2 linked regions of the Humidesulfovibrio mexicanus genome follow. The main gene of each other region encodes a partner of the protein of the gene in region 2 in a complex. Links are inferred from orthologs where the notes say so. Each region holds a gene or a part of one and is shown on either strand. Other genes may lie near its edges.

The links.
Region 1: the proteins of mfd (region 2) and uvrA are in contact, whole or in part, in a crystal structure (PDB 4DFC), measured with the Escherichia coli proteins. The link is inferred for Humidesulfovibrio mexicanus from one-to-one orthologs.

The regions. Positions count from the first base shown.
Region 1 is NZ_FZOC01000007.1:184,862-188,349, forward strand. What follows is about bases 66-3,488. They hold uvrA (excinuclease ABC subunit UvrA), read left to right. Parts: upstream 66-444; coding sequence 445-3,288; downstream 3,289-3,488. Other genes in these bases: CHB73_RS14165 (hypothetical protein), read right to left, coding at 66-293; CHB73_RS14175 (FUSC family protein), read right to left, coding at 3,254-3,488. In the rest of the region: more of CHB73_RS14165, read right to left, coding at 1-65. UniProt on the Escherichia coli protein: The UvrABC repair system catalyzes the recognition and processing of DNA lesions. UvrA is an ATPase and a DNA-binding protein. A damage recognition complex composed of 2 UvrA and 2 UvrB subunits scans DNA for abnormalities.
Region 2 is NZ_FZOC01000001.1:305,643-309,712, reverse strand. Bases 1-4,005 are described here. They hold mfd (transcription-repair coupling factor), read left to right. Parts: upstream 1-325; coding sequence 326-3,805; downstream 3,806-4,005. Other genes in these bases: CHB73_RS01490 (peptidylprolyl isomerase), read left to right, coding at 3,802-4,005; CHB73_RS01500 (chemotaxis protein CheW), read left to right, coding at 1-208. Outside these bases: more of CHB73_RS01490, read left to right, coding at 4,006-4,070. UniProt on the Escherichia coli protein: Couples transcription and DNA repair by recognizing RNA polymerase (RNAP) stalled at DNA lesions. Mediates ATP-dependent release of RNAP and its truncated transcript from the DNA, and recruitment of nucleotide excision repair machinery to the damaged site.

The sequences.
Region 1 (3,488 bases), on a different replicon or contig from region 2:
CCGGTGCTCACATGTCCGCCGCCGCCGCCGGTGCTCGGAATGGCCGACTGCGTTGAACCCTCCACGAAGAGCACGCCGCCGCTCAAGGGCGAATAGGGAATCACCGCGGGGGTGCAGTCGATGGGCACGTGTCCGCCCTCGCTGATGGGCACCCAGCCGCCCTCGCTGATGGGCACGTGTCCGGCCGGGCCGGGCGTGAAGCTGCCCGGAGGACCGGCCTCGAAATGCCCGGCGGGTCCTGCCGTGGTGCTGCCCGGAGGTCCGGCGACGATATTGTCGGTGAGTCCGTACATGGGGTTCCCGTGGCCGGGCCCGCGCCGCGCATCGAAAATGCCGATACGTGAAGGGGAGTCCGGTCCGATTGCACAATACGCGCCTTTTTCGGAATCCGTCAAGGGGCGCGCGCCCCCTTGCCAAGGCCGGGGCGATGATTACATGCCGGAAATGTCCAACACAGACGCTGCCGCACAAAACGTTCCGGCCGCCCCGCGCGGGGTTATCCGCATCGAAGGGGCCAGGCACCACAACCTCAAGAACCTGAGCCTGGACATCCCACGCGAAAAACTCGTGGTGGTCTGCGGGCCGTCGGGCTCCGGCAAGAGCACCCTGGCCTTCGACATCGTGTACGCCGAGGGCCAGCGCAGGTACGTGGAGTCGCTTTCGGCCTACGCCCGCCAGTTTCTGCCGCAGATGGACAAGCCGCTTGTGGACAAGGTGGAGGGCCTCTCCCCGGCCATCTCGCTGGAGCAGCAGTCCACCTCGCGCAACCCGCGCTCCACCGTGGGCACGGTGACCGAGGTTTACGACTTTTTGCGCGTGTTTTACGCCCGCCTGGGGGCCTTCTTTTGTCCCAAGTGCGGCAAACCAATCGCCGCGCAAAGCGGCGACGAGATCCTCGCGAGCATCATGGCCATGCCCGAGGGCGCGCGGATTCTGCTCCTGGCACCGCTGGTGGAGCACCAGAAGGGCACGCACAAGGACCTCTTCGCCCGCCTGCGCAAGGAGGGCTTCGCGCGCGTGCGCGTGAACGGCGTGGTGCATACCCTGGACGAGGCCCCTGAGCTGGACAAGCTCAAAAAGCACAGCATCGAGCTGGTGGTGGACCGGCTGGTGGTCAAGGCCGACATCCGCCCCCGCCTGGGCGACTCGGTGGAGCTGGCCCTCAAGCAGGGCAAGGGGCGGCTTATTGTGCTGGAGCACGGCGCGGCAGACCCCGGCGCGGAGCGGCTCTTCAGCACCGAGAGCACCTGCGCGGCCTGCGGGGTCTCCATGCCGCCGCTCACTCCGCAGCTGTTCTCCTTCAACAGCCCGCAGGGGGCCTGCCCGGAGTGCTCGGGCCTGGGCTGCGTGGAGCGCTTCGAGTTCGATCTGCTGGCCCCGAACAAGGGGCTTTCCCTCAAGGGCGGCGGGCTGCTTCCCTGGCGCAACCCCAGGCTTTTCGCCCGGCACGAGGAGGACTTGCGGCGGCTGGGCAAGCGCCACGGCTTCACCCTGGACACCCCGCTCTCGGCCTTCAGCCCGGCGGCGCGGCAGGCGTTGGTGGACGGCGACGAGCAGTGCGGCTGGCCCGGCGTGGAGCCCCTGCTGGACCAGGGCTACAGCATGGGGCCCTTCTGGCGCGACGAGCTCGCCCGCTACCGCCAGACCCGGCCCTGCCCGGCCTGCGGGGGCGCGCGCCTGAAGCCCGAGGCCCTGGCCGTGCGCGCCCCGGCAACGGACCCGGAGCACAGCCTGAACATCAGCGAATTCTGCTCCCTGTCCATTGCCCGCGCCTTGCAGTGGCTCAAGGAGCGCGACTTCACCGGGGCCAGCGAGGCCATCGCCGGGCCGCTGCTGAAGGAGCTGACCCACCGCCTGGGCTTCATGAAGAACGTGGGCCTCGACTATATCTCTCTTGGCCGCAACATGGGCACCCTCTCCGGCGGCGAGGCCCAGCGCATCCGCCTGGCCAGCCAGCTGGGGTCGGGCTTGGTGGGCGTCACCTACGTGCTGGACGAACCCTCCATTGGCCTGCACCCGCGCGACAACGAGCGTCTTTTGCGCACCCTGCGCAGCCTGCAGCAGCGCGGCAACACCGTCCTGGTGGTGGAGCACGACGAGCCCACCATCATGAGCGCGGACCATGTCATCGAGCTTGGGCCCGGCTCGGGCGAGCTGGGCGGCGAGATCGTGTTCCAGGGCCCGGTGGACGCCCTCATGAACCAGAGCCAGTCCCTTACGGCCCAGTACCTGCGAGGCGACCTGCGCTCCTGGCGGCCGGAGGAGCGCCGCCAGCCGAGCCCTGTGGGCGGCCGCACGCACCTGGGCATACGCGGCGCGCGCGCCAACAATCTGAAGGGGCTCGACCTGGACATCCCCCTGGGCGTGCTGGTGTGCTTCACCGGCGTGTCCGGCTCGGGCAAAAGCTCCCTTGTGGTCGATACCCTCTACAAGCATCTGGCCCTGGCCCAGGGCGTCAAGGTGGAGCAGCCCGGCCCCGTCGACGCCTTCATCGGCGCCGAGGCCATCGAGAAGATCATCGCCATCGACCAGACGCCCATCGGCCGCACCCCGCGCTCCAACCCCGCCACCTACACCAAGGCCTTTGACGAGATCCGCACAATCTTCGCCGGGACCAAGGACGCCAAAATGCGCGGCTATGCGCCCGGCCGGTTCAGCTTCAACGTCAAGGGCGGCCGCTGCGAAGCCTGCCAGGGCGACGGACAGGTGCGCGTGGAGATGCACTTTTTGCCAGACGTGTTCGTCACCTGCGAGGTGTGCAAGGGGATGCGCTACAACTCGCAGACCCTGGAGGTGCGGCACAAGGGCAAGAACATCGCCGAGGTGCTGGACATGACCGTGGCCGAGGCCCGCGAGTTCTTCGGCGCGCACACCGCCCTCTCCCGCAGGCTGGAGGTGCTGGAGCAGGTGGGCCTGCCCTATCTGCGCCTGGGCCAGCCCGCCACCACCCTGTCCGGCGGCGAGGCCCAGCGCATCAAGATCAGCCGCGAGCTGGGCAAGCGCAGCCTGCCGGGAACCCTGTACATTCTGGACGAGCCCACCACCGGCCTGCACATGCACGAGGTGGGCAAGCTTATCCGCGTGCTGCACCGACTGGTGGACAAGGGGGCCAGTGTCATCGTCATCGAGCACAACGCCGACGTGGTGCTCGCCAGCGACTACGTGTTCGACCTTGGCCCCGGCGGCGGCGAGAACGGCGGGACCATCGTGGCCCGCGGAACGCCCGAGGAAATCATGGCCAACCCGGAGTCCGTCACCGGGCGCTTTCTGGGGGCCGAGGCGCGGTAGCCTCCACCCCGCCCCGGCGCCACAGCTCGGCCAGCACCAGTCGCGCGGCCTCGCGCAGGGCGTGGTAGAACGAGTAGAAGTGCATCACCTCGTCCAGGTCGTACACCGCAATGGTGCGCTGGCGGCGCAGGTCGAGCAGCTTGTCGCCCGCTGCGGCAAGGGCCGCCCCTAGCCGCGGGGCCGCTGCCGCCGGGGGGGGC
Region 2 (4,070 bases):
CAGCATGGTGGTCGGTTTCGTGGTCGACTCCGTTTCCGAGGTGCTGCGCATTCCTTCCAACACCGTGGAGCCGCCGCCGCCTGTTGTGTCCGGGCTTGATTCCGAGTACATCAGCGGCGTCGGCAAGCTGGAGGATCGGCTGCTCATCCTGCTGGACCTGAACAAGCTGTTGAGCAGCGAAGAGCACGCCGCCTTGAGCGCGGTCTGATTGTAGAAGCGTCTGGTATCCCAAGCGGCCGCCCCTTCGCGCTAACCGGCGAAGCGGCGGCCTTTTTCTACCCCCATAAGCGCCACGGCGAAGGCCCTGGCGCAGGAGTCGTTTCACGTGCAGTTCCCTTCTGAACTTGACGCCTTTGCCAAAGGGCGGGGCGGTGCTTTGCGAGTGTTCAAGAGCGGCCCGGGCACCCAGGCCCTGCTTGCCCACAGTCTGCGCGCCGCGGGGCAGGAGGTCGTGCTGGTCGCCTCCGGCGCGCGGGAGTTCCGCGAGCTTTCGGCCTTGCTGGCGTTGTTCGCCGGGCCGTCCGATGAGCTTCTGCCGTCCTTCGACTCTCCTGTCATCGCCCTATCGCAGCACCTGCCGAGAAAGCCCATGGCCGAGGAATGGGGCCCCCGCTGGGCGGCCCTGCACGCGCTGGCTTACGGCCGCAAACCTCGCATTGTGCTGCTTACCGTGGACAACCTGCTGCCGCGCTGGCCCTCGCGTGAGGCAGTGGAACAGTGCAGCCTTGTCTTGTCCAGGGGCGAGGACATGTCGCCGGAGCTTGTGCTGGACCAGGCCGTGGCCTGGGGATACGTGCGCAGGCAGGTGGTTACGGCCCCGGGGGAGATCGCTGTCCGTGGCGACATCGTGGACGTTTTCGCTGCAGGGTACCCCCTGCCGGTACGATTGGAGTTTTTCGGCGACACCCTTGACGAGATACGCCTTTTTGATCCCGCCACACAGCGGTCGCGCGCCGATCTGAAGGAATTGACCCTGTTGCCCGTGGCTCCGGCCGTGCTGGACCGGCAGCGCATGGAGCAGGCCGTGGACCTGTGGCGCAGGCTGCGCGTCAGCGGGGAAATGCCCGTCGGCGAGGAACGCGAACTCGCCGAGCGTCTGGAACGGGCGGACACGCAGATCTGGCCGGGGCTGTTCTACCCAGAGGCGACCTCGCTGGACGCCTTTCTGCCGCAGGACGCGGTGTATGTGCTGGCCTCTTCCCAGGAACTGCGCGGCAGGCTGGAGGACCAGCACGCGGCTTGGCGCTCGTTCCTGGAGCGCGAGCACGTGGAGGGCGGCTGGCGTTGGCCTCTCGCGTCCCTGTGCTGGCCGGAGGAACGCGCCCGCAAGACCTGGCTCGGCAAGCGGCAGATCGCTTTCGAGGATCTCGTCATGGGCCAGGAGAAGCTTGGCCTGGACCTGCCGGAGAAGAGCTATCAGAGCTTTGCGGACGTGTTCTGGCGGCCTGACCAGGCCCGCAGGCCCTGGACGGCGCTGACAACGGCCCTCAAGGACTGGAGCGCCTCTGGCGCGCAGGTGGCGCTTTCCTTCCACACGGAGCGTTCGCGCCGCAAATTCCTGAGTCTGGCGGAACAGGAGGGCATTCCCGTCGGGCTTTCCTTCCAGGCTGGGGGCAAAGGCATTTGCGCGCTGCTTTCGCCCCTGAAGACCGGGCTGGAAATCTCCTGCTGCGGCCTGACCATTCTGCCCGAGGACATTCTTCAGCCCGCGCCAGCGCCCAAGGTGCGCGCAGACCGGAAGCAGGCCTTCGAGGGGCTTTCGCGCCACGACGATCTCGCGGCCGACGATCTCATCGTGCATCGCGAGTACGGCCTGTCGCGCTTCGGCGGGCTGCACCACCTGAAAATCGGTGATGTGGCCAATGACTATCTGCTGCTCTTCTTCGATGGCGAGGACAAGCTGTATCTGCCGGTCGATCGGCTGAACCTGGTGCAGCGCTACAAGGGACCGGAGGGAATGGACCCCCGGCTGGACAAGCTGGGAGGCTCCCTGTGGGCCAAGAGCACCGAGCGCGCGCGCAAGGCCATTGAGAAGATCGCCCAGGATCTGGTGGAGATGTATGCCTTCCGTCGCGTGGCCAAGGGCTATTCCTACGGCTCCCCGGGAGAGATGTACCGCGAGTTCGAAGCCACCTTCGGTTTTGAGGAGACGCCCGACCAGGCCAAAGCCATCGACGACGTGTTCGCCGACATGGGCGGGACCGAGCCCATGGACCGCCTGGTGTGCGGCGATGTGGGCTTCGGCAAGACCGAAGTGGCCCTGCGCGCAGCCTTCCGCGCCGTGGCCGACGGCCGCCAGGTTGCGTTGCTGTGCCCGACAACGGTCCTCGCTGAACAGCACTTCCAGACCTTTTCGCGGCGCATGGAGGGCTTCCCCGTGCGCATCGGGATGCTGTCGCGCTTTGTGGCCCCGAAGCACCAGAAGGTCACCATCCAGGCGGCGGCGCGCGGCGAGGTGGACATCCTCATCGGCACGCACAGGCTGCTTTCCGGCGATGTGGATTTGCCCCGGCTTGGTCTGCTCATTCTGGACGAGGAGCAGCGCTTCGGCGTGAAACACAAGGAGAAGCTCAAGCTTCTGCGCAAGAACATAGACGTGCTGACCCTGACCGCCACGCCCATTCCCCGCACGCTCCAGCTTTCGCTCTCCGGCATACGCGGACTGTCCGTCATTGAGACCCCGCCAGAGGACCGGAAGCCGGTCGAGACCGCGCTTGTGGAGCGCGACGACGGTCTGCTGGCCAACGTGCTTTCGCGGGAGCTGGCTCGTGGCGGCCAGGTGTTCTGGGTTTACAACCGCGTGGAAGGGCTGGAGCAGGTGGCCGAGTACGTGCGCAAGCTGGCGCCGGGCGCGCGCGTGGGCATGGCCCATGGTCAAATGAGCGAGCGCGCCCTTGAGGACGCCATGCACGGCTTCTGGCACAAGGAGCTGGACGTGTTGGTCTGCACGGCCATCGTGGAGTCCGGCCTGGACTTCCCCAACGCCAACACGCTCATTGTCGACCAGGCGCAGATGTTCGGTCTGGGCCAGCTGTACCAGCTGCGCGGACGCGTGGGCAGAAGCGATCGGCAGGCCTACGCCTTTTTCGTCGTGCCCAGTCTGGAACGGCTGCCCGAGATATCCAAGCGCAGGCTGCGCATCATTTTGGATTTGGACTACCTGGGCGCGGGCTTCCAGGTGGCCATGGAAGACTTGCGGCTGCGCGGGGCGGGCAACATTCTGGGCGAGGTGCAGAGCGGGCAGATCGCCCGCGTGGGTCTCGACCTCTTTCTGGAGATGCTGGAAGAGGAGGTGCGGCGCGTGCGCGGCGGTCCCATCCGGCAGGAGACCGACCCAGAACTGACCTTTGTTTTCGCGGCCCACCTTCCCTCGGACTACGTCCTCGACGCCAAGGAACGGCTGCGCTACTATAAGGCGCTCTCCAGCGCCAGAACCCCCGCAGTGATCGATGAGCTCGCCGCCGAATTGCGGGACCGTTTTGGTCCCTTGCCCACGGCGGCAAGCCAGTTCCTCGGCGTGCTCCACGTCAAGACGGTGCTCTCCCGGCTGCAGGTGGAAAAGGCCGAACTGTCTCCCGGCAGGGCGCTGCTCTCTTGGGGGGCGCAGCCCAGCGCCGTCGCCCCGGAGACGCTTGTGGCCTGGATGGAGCAGGGCGGGCGCCAGGCCAGGCTGCTTCCGCCCACGCGCCTGGAGCTGCGCTATCCTGAGGGCCTGGACGTTCGAGCTGGGTTGGAGTACCTGCGTGGCGAACTGGAATTGTTGCTGGAGGGCGGCCCCGAGCCCTTGAAAACGGAGCCGAAATGACCGCACCGCGCCATCTGCGCACTGTTCCGGCCGTGGCCCTGCTGGCCCTGCTGGCCCTGTTTGTCGGCTGCACCCGCGCCCAGCAGGACGAGGTCGGGGTTGTGGCCCGCGTCAACGGCGCTCCTATTACCTTGGAAATGCTCGAATTCCAGTACGATCAGCTGCACTTCAACGCCTTGTCCGGCGAACTGCCTTCCGTGAGTGTTCTGCGCGGGGCGTATGGCGAGATACTGGGCCAACTCATCGCTCAGGAGCTGGTGAAGCA